DNA from 4 places in the Mesorhizobium sp. M1295 genome. Region 2 is predicted to be linked to each of the others. Evidence: predicted binding sites of a transcription regulator. Region 2 holds the regulator's gene; each other region holds the start of a gene.
What was found. Region 2 encodes LexA, which represses DNA repair genes until DNA is damaged. Its sites were predicted from a motif close to TGTTCNNNNTGTGTTCNG; they were not measured.
Positions count from the first base shown of each region.

Region 1: a site for LexA is predicted at 1,540-1,557, ahead of uvrA (excinuclease ABC subunit UvrA). Genes of this name have one in related genera too.
Region 3: a site for LexA is predicted at 1,986-2,003, ahead of NKH29_RS00495 (ATP-dependent helicase). Genes of this name have one in related genera too.
Region 4: a site for LexA is predicted at 1,193-1,210, ahead of NKH29_RS08740 (PA0069 family radical SAM protein). Genes of this name have one in related genera too.

Region 1 covers NZ_JAMYLU010000021.1:65,678-68,874, reverse strand. Annotated here, with positions in the region: gene uvrA (excinuclease ABC subunit UvrA) at 1-1,390, opposite strand, end outside; gene NKH29_RS25170 (hypothetical protein) at 2,088-2,381, opposite strand; gene NKH29_RS25165 (ATP-dependent Clp protease proteolytic subunit) at 2,466-3,071, opposite strand; gene NKH29_RS25160 (SRPBCC family protein) at 3,098-3,197, opposite strand, start outside.
Region 2 covers NZ_JAMYLU010000008.1:206,470-209,666, forward strand. Annotated here, with positions in the region: gene kynU (kynureninase) at 1-1,073, opposite strand, end outside; gene lexA (transcriptional repressor LexA) at 1,545-2,276, shown strand; gene NKH29_RS14260 (ComEC/Rec2 family competence protein) at 2,270-3,197, opposite strand, start outside.
Region 3 covers NZ_JAMYLU010000001.1:102,533-105,729, forward strand. Annotated here, with positions in the region: gene NKH29_RS00495 (ATP-dependent helicase) at 1-1,944, opposite strand, end outside; gene NKH29_RS00500 (glucose/quinate/shikimate family membrane-bound PQQ-dependent dehydrogenase) at 2,197-3,197, shown strand, end outside.
Region 4 covers NZ_JAMYLU010000004.1:278,193-281,389, forward strand. Annotated here, with positions in the region: gene NKH29_RS08730 (phytanoyl-CoA dioxygenase family protein) at 1-440, opposite strand, end outside; gene NKH29_RS08735 (glycosyltransferase) at 630-1,133, opposite strand; gene NKH29_RS08740 (PA0069 family radical SAM protein) at 1,285-2,439, shown strand; gene rnhB (ribonuclease HII) at 2,606-3,197, shown strand, end outside.

The DNA.
Region 1 (3,197 bases), on a different contig from region 2:
TGAACCACTGGTCAGCCTTGCGGATCGACAGCTCGGTGACCTCGCCAATGTGCTTGCCGGCGATCTTGACTGCGAGCGCCTCGGGCTTCAGCCGGTAGCCGCGGCAGGCCGGGCAGGGCGTGGCCGACATGAAGCGCTCGATCTCCTCGCGCATCCAGGCGGATTCGGTTTCCTTCCAGCGGCGCTCGAGATTGGGGATGACGCCCTCGAAGGTCTTGGTCGTCTTGTAGGAGCGCAGCCCGTCATCATACTGGAAGGCGATTTCGCGCTCGCCAGTGCCGTGCAGGATCGCTTGCTTTGCCTCTTCGCTCAAATCCTTGAACTTGTCGCCGAGCTTGAAGCCATAGGCAACGCCCAGCGCTTCCAGCGTCTGCGCATAATAGGGTGAGGTCGACTTCGCCCACGGGCTGACGGCGCCGGCACGCAGCGAGACATTCTCGTCGGGCACGACCAGGCTGGCGTCAATGGCGCGCTGGCTGCCGAGCCCGTCACAGGTCGGGCAGGCGCCGAACGGATTGTTGAACGAGAACAGCCTGGGCTCGATCTCGGGAATGGTGAAGCCGGACACCGGGCAGGCGAATTTTTCCGAGAACAGCATGCGCTCATGCGTCTCGTTCTTCGACTTGTTGACCGAATCCTCGCCGGTCTGGCTGGCGTCGAGCGGCTTGTCGGCAAATTCCGCCACCGCCAGCCCGTCGGCCAGCTTCAGCGCGGTCTCGATGGAATCGGCGAGCCGCGTCGCCAGATCGCCGCGCACGACGATGCGGTCGACGACGACGTCGATGTCGTGCTTGTACTTCTTGTCCAGCGCCGGCACGTCGGCGATCTCGTAGAAGACGCCGTCGACCTTGACGCGCTGAAAACCCTTTTTCTGCAGCTCGAGCAGTTCCTTGCGGTACTCGCCTTTGCGGCCGCGCACCATCGGTGCCAGGATGAACAGCCGGGTGCCCTCTTCGACCGCAAGCACCCGGTCGACCATCTGCGAAACCGTCTGGCTCTCGATCGGCAGGCCGGTGGCCGGCGAATAGGGGATGCCGACGCGGGCGAACAAAAGCCGCATATAATCGTAGATCTCGGTGACGGTGCCGACCGTCGAGCGCGGGTTCCTCGAGGTGGTCTTCTGCTCGATGGAGATGGCCGGCGACAGGCCGTCGATCTGGTCGACGTCCGGCTTCTGCATCATCTCGAGGAATTGCCGTGCGTAGGCCGAAAGGCTCTCGACATAGCGGCGCTGGCCTTCGGCATAGATGGTGTCGAAGGCAAGCGACGACTTGCCGGACCCCGACAGCCCGGTCATGACGATCAGGCTGTCACGCGGCAGGTCGAGATCGACATTCTTCAGATTGTGTTCGCGTGCCCCGCGAATGGAGAGATATTTATGGTCGGCCATCGCCGGTCGCCGCCTCAGAATCTGGAATTCGTGGGATGGGCGGGTTTTCCCGACCATCCCCTATGTAGGTAATTTCGCCGCCTTTTCGAGAGACGCCACAACTCTCGACCAAAGCGTTTAACCGCCTTTCGCGCGAACGGGCAAGCGGAAAGAACAAAGGCCGAACACGCTCCTGACAAAAGCTGCCCGTACAGCCGGCTTCACAAAGCGTCTCGCGATCACATTTTTCGGTAATCGGCTATTCAAGGTTGACGTCCATGCGTCACGGGGGCAGACTCCAAACGTCAACGAAGCCGGCCGTCTTTCGATGGCCTCGCGGCCTGGGGCTAGCCTGCGAGACGCCGCGGGTTATGCGATGAGCGCTTCGACGACGACAGTCACAATGAACAGAAGGAGAGCAGAGGCATGACTCCACCGGATAGTTCGTTGAGGCTCCACGTGTCGCTGGAGCCGCGGCAGGTATAAGTGGCCAGGTCAGGCGTTTTGCGCTATCTGCCAACGTTGACTTGCCGATCCCCACAACAATCAGAGACTGCTAGTCGGATCGTCGGCTGAATGCCGCGAAGCATCCGAAATAAAAAGCCGGCAGTACACTCCCGGCAATTTGGATTTTAGATCCAAGAAGCCCCGTCAGTTGCACAAGCAATGGCGGGGCTGTTCGTTTGAAGCGCACATTTGTGGTGCATACCAGGCGAACTTAGCGGCTGGGAGGCCTGATCCCGCCGGTGGCGACATCGATGGTGATGCTACCGGAAATCCGAACTTCGGTATCGCCGATCTTGAATGTGCCGTAGCCGCTGCTGGGAACCGCCCCGTCGGGCTCGGGCTGCAGCGCTGGCTCGGCGATGCGATAGTCGCTGGTCACACCGGGCAGGGCGCCCCTTTGCGCCGACGTCGAATTATCTTGGGCAAATGCCGTGCCCACCAGCATGTTCGTGCCCACAATGGCGGCAATGGCAAGGTATAGGCTGGGTGAACGGCTGGCGGTCATCACCTGACTATAGTGCGGCGATAGCGCCGAAGCCAGACCGGCGGCGCTGAAAGTTGCCGGCCCTTATATCGCTTCGAAGGTGCTTCACGCGGCCTGTTTGCGAGTGTCGAAAACATGGTCGACGAGGCCCCAATCCTTGGCCTCCTGCGCGGTCATGAAAAAGTCGCGGTCGAGCGTGCGTTCCACTTCTTCGTAGGTGCGGCCGCAATGCTGGGCGTAAAGATCGGTCATGCGCCGCTTGGTGCGAAGGATGCCCTCGGCATGGCGCTGGATGTCGGAGGCCTGGCCCTGGAAACCGCCGAGAGGCTGATGCAGCACGATGCTGGCGTTGGGCAATGCGATGCGCCGCCCCGGCGTGCCCGCCATCAAGAGGAACGAGGCCATCGAGGCGGCGAAGCCCATACAAACGGTGGAGACCGGGCAGCTGATGTACTGCATCGTGTCGTAGATGGCGAAACCGCTGGTCACCACGCCGCCCGGCGAGTTGATGTAGAGCGAGACCTCCTTGTCGGGATTGTCGGATTCCAGCGACAGAAGCTGGGCGCAGACCAGCGCCGAGGTGCCGTCGTCGATCGGGCCGTTGATGAAGACGATGCGCTCGCGCAGCAGCCGCGAAAATATGTCGAAGGCGCGTTCGCCGCGGCTCGACTGCTCGATCACCATCGGCACCAGATTGGCAAGGCCGCTCATCGTTTCTCTCCGTTGACTATTGTCGTTCAGGCCGCGCGCAGGAAGAGGCGCGGGATGTTGGCGGCGATCTGCTTGTGCCTGGGATTGCGCGCTTCAAACGAAAGCCGACAGCCGGCGCCTGCCATC
Region 2 (3,197 bases):
AGCGCGCGCATGATCTGGTAGCCATGCTCGTGCATGAATGAAATCTGGCTGCCGCGTTTTTCCCCGTCGCGCGTGCTTTCGAGCGTTAGCCCGTAAGTGCCGCACTTTGCCTCGACGAGCTCGATGAACAGATCAGCCAGCGCGATGCTCTTCTTGCGCACCGCCGTCATGTCGACATCGTTCCAGATGTCGAGCGCGCCCTTCAGCGTGCGCATCGACAGGACCGGCTGGGTGCCGCACAGAAACCGGCGGATGCCGGTGCCGGCCGCATAGCCTGGCTCGAAGGCGAAGGGCCGTGCATGGCCCCACCAGCCGGTGAGCGGCTGCTGGATGTCGGCAAGATGCCGCTCAGCCGCATAGATGAAGGCAGGCGCGCCCGGTCCGCCATTCAGATATTTGTAGGTGCAGCCAACGGCAAAATCGGCGTTTGCCGTGTCGAGCTCGACTGGCATCGCACCGGCGGTGTGGCAGAGATCCCAGACGATCATCGCCCCGGCTTCCTGGGCCCTGCGCGTCAGCGCCGGCATGTCGCGCAGTTCGCCCGACTTGTAGTTGACGTGGTTGACCAGCACCACGGCGGTGCGTTCGTCGATCAGCTCTTCGATGCTCGGCGCGTCGACCCCCGAGAGGCGCAGCAGCGTATCTTTTCGCGTCGAAACCACACCCTCAGCCATGTAGAGGTCTGTCGGAAAACTGTCGCCCTCGGCGACGATGACCTGCCGCTCCGGCCGCATGGCCATGGCGGCGTGCAGCAGCTTGTAGATGTTGACCGATGTCGTGTCGCAGACCACCGTCTGGCCGGCCGCGGCACCGATCAGGCGCCCGAGCTGGTCGCCGAGTTCGAGCGGCATGTTGAACCAGCCGGCCGTGTTCCAGGCGCGGATGAGATCATGCGCCCATTCTTCGGTCGCTGCCTTGCTCAATTCATCGAAAGCTGCACGCGAAGCGGCCCCTAGCGAATTGCCGTCGAGATAGATCACTCCTTGCGGCAGCACAAAGCGGTCGCGCATCGCGCGCAGCGGATCTGCAGCATCCATCGCCCTTATGGCAACGAGATCGCGAATTCCTGTCATGATTTGTCTGCTCCCCCAAGATTCACCGCAACGCCGGACACGCATCGACGGCATCCATCGGTCACGAGCGGTTCTCCATTACCTGGTATCGCGCAGCAAGGCTCCACCGGCGACAAGTTGCCTGACCACGCGGTGGAAACCAGGAGCCAAGCCAACCCAAGGTTGGCGTTTTGAGTTCGTTTCGTTCACGGTGCATTGACCAAACCGCACAGTCGATACGGCTTCAATTCCGTGCCCTTTGCCGGCTGACGGCCGATACCAGTGCCGCCTTCTGGGAACCCAGAGGCCGCAAACGAAAGCAGAATCAAGGCGATGACGCCCGCGGCGGTGAAAATGCAGCGTTCCGGTTTGGTGAGTGGTATCGTTTCCCGAGCCCTAACACATTCATTAAACTTTAAACAGTTGCGGAACACAACTGGAACAGATAGTGTTTGTTCTGGGTTTGTTTTTCTGATTCTGTTGGGGGTCGCTATGCTGACACGCAAACAACACGAACTGCTTATGTTCATCCACGAAAGGCTGAAGGAAAGCGGTATCCCGCCCTCCTTCGACGAGATGAAGGAAGCGCTCGACCTGGCTTCCAAATCGGGAATCCACCGGCTGATTACGGCGCTGGAGGAGCGCGGCTTCATTCGCCGTTTGCCCAACCGGGCCCGTGCACTGGAGGTGCTGCGCCTGCCCGATTCGATCGCCCCCGGCCTAAATGCGGCACGCAAGTTCTCGCCGAGCGTCATCCAGGGCAGTCTTGGGCAAGGTCCTCGGCAGGGCAAGCCGACATCGTCGCGCATGCCTGCAGCCGGCAATGACGACGATGTCGTCGCCGCCGTGTCGATCCCGGTGATGGGCCGCATCGCCGCCGGTGTGCCGATCGATGCCATCCAGCACCAGACGCATTCGATCTCGGTGCCGCCGGACATGATCATGGGCGGCGAGCATTATGCGCTGGAGGTCAAAGGCGATTCGATGATCGAGGCTGGCATTTTCGACGGCGACACGGTGATCATCCGCAATGCCGATACGGCGAGCCCCGGTGAGATCGTGGTGGCACTGGTCGACGAGGAAGAAGCGACGCTGAAGCGGTTCCGCCGCAAGGGCGCCTCGATCGCCCTGGAAGCCGCCAATCCGGCCTACGAGACGCGCATCTTCGGACCAGACAGGGTCAAGGTGCAGGGCAAGCTCGTTGGGCTGATTCGCCGCTACTGAGCTGCGCCCTTGGCGCCGGCTTTTGGCTTGTCGGCTCTGCGGTATGGCGGCATGCCCCGCGCCGCGCGGGAAAATTTCCGCTGCACGTGCCAGGGCCGGTATGATTTTTCGACGGCGAAGCGGATTTCGGCGCGTGTTGCCGCTTGTGGATCGAAATAGACGGCCGCACTTCCCGCGCGCGCCAGTTGCCGTTTGGTGACGACGAGGACCAGCCGGTCGTAGTAGCAGGGATTATGGGCGGTGGCGTCGTCGATGACGATCAAGCTGGCAAAGGCGCAGGCTGGCCGTGCAGTATCGCGGTCATTGGCTAGCGCGATGATCGCGCCGGATGGATGCCTGGCAAGGCAGAGACCGTCCGTGCAAATGAACGGCATGCCCGGCGGTAAGTCGGCCGGATCGGCAATGTCGAATTGCGGATCGTTCTTTCCAGGTGTTTCCGGCGCGACGATAGCCTCTGATGTGAGCGCGCGTTTCCAGTTGTCGATGGTGAACTCATTCGGGCGTGCCCGGTTGACCGCGAGTTCACCGCTGCCGATCGGCAGCGCGACGAGCCGTGCGTCCTCCGAGATCAATACATCGGGTACGCGCGTCTGCGTTGTCGTTAGCAAGCCGGCGAGCGCAAAAGGAAGGGCCACGAGCCGCAACCAGGTCGTCGCCATGCTGGCAATGACGAGAGCGATCGTCACCAAAAGGACAGATCTCAGCGAAATCAGCCCGACCGCATCGATCGGCGAGCGCTCGGAGATCCACCCGGACAGGGCGATCATCGCCGTCAGCCCCTTGCCCATCACGTAGAGGAAAGGCCCATCCGCGCCGAACGGCATCGCCAGCGCACTGAGGACGGCGAAGGGCATGACGACCAGTGAGATGATAGGCATGATGGCCAGATTGGCGAACAGGCTGAGCGGCGCCACGCGCTGG
Region 3 (3,197 bases), on a different contig from region 2:
GGTCTCGAATTCGAGGCCCTTGGCCGAATGCAGCGTCATGATGTTGACGGCGTCGAGCTCGGCGTTCTGCTCGGCGTCCATGACGAGTGCGACATGTTCGAGGAAGGAGCGCAGCGATTCGTACTCCTCCATGGAGCGGATCAGTTCTTTCAAGTTCTCGAGCCGGCCGGGCGCTTCCACCGAGCGGTCGTTCTTCCACATGTCGGTGTAGCCGCTCTCCTCCAAAATGGTCTCGGCGAGCTCGGTATGCGGGGTGGTTTCCAGAGCCTTCTGCCAGCGTTCGAAATTGGCGGCGACCTCGCGAAGTGCGGCGCGCGGCTTCGGCTTCAGCTCGTCGCTCTCGGCGAGTTTTGCCGCCGCCTCCAGCATCGGGATGCGAAGGGCGCGGGCGGTATCATGGATCTGGCGGATGGTGGCCTCGCCAAGCCCGCGCTTCGGCACGTTGACGATGCGCTCGAAAGCGAGGTCGTCGGCGCCTTGCGCGACGACGCGGAAGAAGGCCAGCGCGTCGCGGATCTCGAGCCGCTCATAGAAGCGCGGGCCGCCGATGACGCGGTAGTTGAGGCCGAGCGTGACGAAGCGGTCCTCGAATTCGCGCATCTGGAAAGACGCGCGGACGAGAATCGCCATATCGTTCAAATTGTGCTTCTGGCGCTGGTAGGCCTCGATGGTCTCGCCGACGGCGCGGGCCTCCTCCTCGGAATCCCAGGCGGCGTGGACATGCACCTTCTCGTCGTCCTCGGCGATCTTCTCGGTAAACAGCGTCTTGCCGAAGCGGCCCTCATTGTGGGCGATGAGATGCGAGGCGGTGCCGAGGATGTGCGCGGTCGAGCGGTAGTTGCGCTCCAGCCGGATGATGGTGGCGCCGGGGAAATCCTTGTCGAAGCGCAGGATGTTGTCGACTTCGGCGCCGCGCCAGCCATAGATCGACTGGTCGTCGTCGCCGACGCAGCAGATGTTAACTTTGCTTTCGCTCACGGCCGCGCGCGAGCTTCGCTCGCTGGCCTCCGCGGGGGCGGCCTGGCCGGCCGACGCCCGGTCGGGCTTGCGGCCTTCGGCCGAAGAGCGCCCAATCTCCCCCGCGAGGGGGGAGATTGGCTTGCCTTGAGGCCGCTGGGCCAGCAGGCGCAGCCACATGTACTGTGCGGTGTTGGTGTCCTGGTACTCGTCGACGAGGATGTAGCGGAAGCGCTTGTGGTATTCCTTCAGCACGTCCGGATTGGCGCGGAAGATGCGGATCGGGTGACATAGGAGATCGCCGAAGTCACAGGCATTCAGCGTCTGCAGCCGCTCCTGATAGGCCTTGTAGAGTTCGCGGCCCTTGCCGTTGGCGAAGGCACGGGCATCGCCCTCGGGGATGTCGGCGGGACCGAGGCCCTTGTTCTTCCAGCCGTCGATCATCTGGGCGAACTGCTTGGCCGGCCAGCGCTTGTCGTCCAGCCCTTCCGCCTGGATGAGCTGTTTGATCAGCCGCACGACATCGTCGGTGTCGAGAATGGTGAAGTCGGATTTGAGCCCGGCCAGCTCGGCATGTCGGCGCAGCAGCTTCACGCCAATCGAGTGGAAGGTGCCGAGCCACGGCATGCCCTCGACATTGCCTTCGCCGATCAACAGGCCGATGCGCTGCTTCATCTCGCGCGCCGCCTTGTTGGTGAAGGTGACGGCGAGGATCTGCGAAGGGAAGGCCTTGCCGGTGGCAAGGATGTGGGCGATGCGGGTGGTCAAGACGCGCGTCTTGCCGGTGCCGGCGCCGGCCAGCACCAGCACCGGGCCTTCGGTGGTTTCCACCGCCAGCCGCTGCTCGGGGTTGAGGCCGTTGAGATAATCGGGCGCGTTGTTTTGATTGCTGCGGGCAGCCATGGCGCGCGCGGCGATGCCCGACGGGGCCACGGGCCGCGCGTTCGGTTCGTCAAAAAAGGGCATGTCTTCCGAAAAGCCGGACATCTCTCCCCGAATGTAGTGATTCGGCAGCGAAAGGCCAGAAGTGTCTCCGTTTTGTTCTCTGTCCAGTCGGTAGACTCACAATCTGAATGGGTCCGCTAACCAAAACGCCGAGCTTGCCGTGGGTCGACGCCGTAAAACGCCGAGCTTGCTTGACAGGGGAAGCGGGCCGGAGAAAGTTGCGTGGGGGCAGGCACGCAATGCGGGGTTGCCCATGGACGCGTCGCGGAGCGCACCAGTCGAAGGAGCACCGTCTTGGCTGTGGTCATCACCTCCCTGATCCTTTTCCTCATCGGCCTGGCGCTTGGCGGCGGCGGCATCTGGCTCGTGACGCTGGGCGGCAGCTGGTATTACGTCATCGCCGGCATAGCTTTCCTGATCGCTGCCTGGCTGCTCTACAGGCGCAGATCCACGGCGCTGTGGCTCTACGCGGCGATCGTGCTCGGCACGCTCGCCTGGGCTGTCTGGGAAACCGGCTTCGACTGGTGGGAGCTCGGCCCGCGCGGCGGCATCATCGTGCTTGTCGCGCTGTGGCTATTGACGCCATGGGCGCGGCGCGGGCTTACCGGTCCCGACGGACGAGCGCCGCTGATCCTCGCGGTGCTGGCATCGCTCGGCGTCGCCGGTTATTCGATGACGACGGACCCAAAGGATATTGCCGGCCAACTCAACACCGACAAGGTGACGCCGACGGCCGAACTCGGCGGCAATGTGCCGGCCGGCGAATGGCACTATTACGGTCGCACGCAATATGGCCAGCGCTATTCGCCGCTCGACCAGATCACCCCCGAAAACGTTGCCAATCTGCAGCCGGCCTGGACCTATCGCACCGGCGACGTGAAAGGGCCCGACGACATCGGCGAGACGACCTATCAGGTGACGCCGCTGAAAATCGCCGACACGCTCTACATCTGCACGCCGCATAATTTCGCCATCGCCATCGATGCCGCGAGCGGCAAGGAGAAATGGCGTTTCGATCCGCAGGTCAAGCTCAACAAGGACCGCCAGCACCAGACCTGCCGCGGCGTGGCTTACTATGCCGATGCCAAGATCGCCGCCGGCCAGCCCTGCGCCACGCGCATCTATCTGCCGACATCGGACGCCCGGCTGATCGCGCTCGACGCGGCGAATGGCCAGGTCTGTCCGACATTTGCCGAGGGCGGCACGCTGAACCTGCTCGCCAACATGCCATATCCGAAGCCGGGCTATTACTATTCGACTTCCGCGCCGCTGATCGTCGCCAACAAGATCATCGT
Region 4 (3,197 bases), on a different contig from region 2:
CCGCTGAGCAGCGGGCGGCCGAAATGCTTTTCTGCATCGGCGTGTTTTTCGGGCAGGAATTCCAGCCGGCGGTCGAAATTGCCGAAGCATGGCGTGTGCTCGGCGAAGCGGGCGATCTCCTCATGGATGGCGGCTGGCAGCGTCAGGCCCGAATAGAGCCCCTCCGTCCGCAGCGCGCCGACGACGGCATCGCGATCGACGCCGGCGAACATCGTTTCACTGACATTGCGCGCCGGCCGAACCGGCTTCGCACCGCGCCAGTGCAGCCGCCGCGCCGGCATGGTGCGCGCCAGCATGAACATCGGCAGCCATGCCGGATTCTCGCGAAGGTCGGAAAGATAGGTCGGAATGCGGGCGGCGATGCGGCGCAGCGTACCGCCGTTGCGTGCGATCGCCTCGAGGCTTGCAGCGCCGGACTTGTCAGGGCTTGAAAGGGTCATCGGGGTCCTCAAATGTCGAGGGAACAGCATCGACGATAGTCGTCGTCGCCGCTCCGGCACACCCCAAACCCATTCGCCCGTATCGCTGGGAATGGTAACCCCCGGCCAGATTTTGTGCAATGCACAATAAACGACAACCCGCCAGAAAATTTGCTTGGGCGGCGTTTCCTAGGCCGGGATGGTAAGCCGTCACTTCCGCGGCGCCACCCAGATCTCGGCGTGGAGCCTTCTTGTCGCCAGGCCGCGGGCGATCGCTTCGGCGCTGCGGGCGCTCTTAGACAGCGCGGCGGCCTGACGCTTGCTGATCACCAAGCCTTCGGCGAGAGCGCGATTTCCGGCAAAGACCCGCGACAGGAACGGCGCGCGGCTGCCGCGTGCCCGTGAAAATCGCGCCGCCATGGTTTGCCTGGCCGTATGGGCGACGACCTCGTCGATCCAGCCCTCCCCCAGCCGCGCTCCCGGTTCCAGCAAAAGCAGCCAGTCGCCCTTGGCCTGCCTGATGCCGGCGGCGATGCCGCCGCTGACATAGTGGCAGCCGGCATGTTCGGCGACGCGGTGCGTCTGATCGGTCGAGCCGGTGTCGCAGACGAGAACGTCGCGCACCACGCCTTCGACCGCGCCGCCGATCAGCGAGGCGAGCGTGCGGGCGAGGCCCTCCTCGTCATTCAGGGTTTCGATCAGGACGCTGAGCATGTTTAGCCGAATAGCGGAAAGCGGTGGGCAGCGCCAGTTTTTGCGGCACGCCGCGAGAAAGTTCTTGCTTTGTTCCACTCGGTGCGATAGGAATACATTCATGAGCAGAGCGATTCGACAGCGGGCGGACAGTCCCTGGGAAAGGGCCAAAATGGAACAGATCGTGCGTGCCGACATTGCCGCCTTCGGCGCTGGCAGGGCCGAGATGGCGAATGCGATGATCGAGCAGAGCGGCATGCGCGTCCGCCCAGACCGCAATCGCGGCAGGTCGGCGGGCATCAATCCGTCCGGCCGTTTCGAGCCGGTCAGCCGGCATGTGTTCGACGACGGCTGGAATTCGCTGGAGGAGCTGCCGCCCTTCAAGACCGAGGTACAGGTCGAGAAGCCGCGCACCATCATCACCCGCAACGAATCGCCCGACATCTCCTTCGACCGCTCGATCAATCCCTATCGCGGCTGCGAACATGGCTGCGTCTATTGCTTCGCGCGGCCGACGCACAGCTTCATGGGCCTGTCGCCGGGGCTGGATTTCGAATCGAAGCTGTTTGCCAAGCCGGATGCGGCGCGGCTGCTCGACAAGGAATTGTCCAGGGATAATTACCAGCCGCGCACCATCGCCATCGGCACCAACACCGATCCCTACCAGCCGATCGAGAAGCAATACCGGATTATGCGCGAGATCCTCGAAGTGCTGGAGGCGCGCGGGCATCCGGTCGGCATCGTCACCAAGTCAGCGCTGGTGACACGCGACATCGACATTCTGTCACGCATGGCCGAACGCGGGCTGGCCAAGGTGGCACTGTCGGTGACGACATTGGACAGGATGCTGGCCAGAACGATGGAGCCGCGCGCGTCGACGCCGACCAAGCGGCTGGAGGCGATCAGGCAGCTTTCGGACGCCGGCATTCCGGCCTCGGTGATGGTCGCGCCGATCATCCCCGGACTGACCGACTCGGAAATGGAGCGCATTCTCGATTCGGCGCAGGCAGCGGGCGCGCGTGAAGCGGGCTATGTGCTGCTGCGCCTGCCGCTGGAGGTCGCGCCGATCTTCAAGGACTGGCTGCTGCGCCACTATCCCGACCGCTATCGCCACGTCATGTCGCTGATCCGTTCGATGCGCGACGGCAAGGACTACGATTCGGAATGGGGCAAGCGCATGAAAGGCTCCGGCCCTTATGCCTGGCAGATCGGCCGCCGTTTCGAGATCGCCGCCAAACGGCTCGGCCTCAATGCCGAGCGGCGCTCGCTGAGGACCGACCGGTTCGTCCCCGCCGCCAAGGCAACCGAGCAGCTGATGCTGCTGTGACAAAGCGTCTCGCGCCAGCCGCTTGAAGCGGCCGCAGCAGGCGAAAAATCCCGTCCGGCCTGTCCTGTCCCCGGGCTTGCAGACGGTAGCCCCTCCTGGTCCGGTGCCCCGCCCGACCCGGAGGGGACTTGCGGAGAATCGGAGCCGATGCGAACCTCGCCGCACCATGGCTCGCCCGCGTTCCGATTCTCCGCTTCTCTTCGAAATCGTCGAGAAACCCGACTTCTCGTTCGAGACGAAGGCGATGGCCGAAGGCCTGTGGCCGGTGGCGGGGATGGACGAGGCCGGCCGCGGCCCGCTCGCCGGGCCGGTGGTGGCTGCAGCGGTGGTGCTCGATCCCGCCAACATCCCCGACGGCCTCGATGATTCCAAGCGGCTGACGCATTTGCAGCGCGAGGCGCTGTTCCTGAAAATCCTCGGCTCCGCACTCGCCGTATCGATGGCCTCGGTCAGCGCCGAAGGCATCGATGCCTCCAACATCCTCAAGGCCAGCCTGGAGGCGATGCGCCGTGCAGTGGCCGGCCTGTCAATCCGGCCGAAGCTGGCGCTGGCCGACGGCCGCGACGTGCCGCCCGGCCTGCCCTGCGAGGGCAAAGCGCTGATCAAGGGCGACCAGCGCTCGCAGTCGATCGCTGCAGCCTCGATCGTCGCCAAGGTGTTGCGCGACCGCATGATGTGCGGCTGCGGCAGCCATCATGCGCGTTACGGCTTCGAGCTGCATATGGGCTACGCCACTGTGCGCCATCGCACGGCGATCG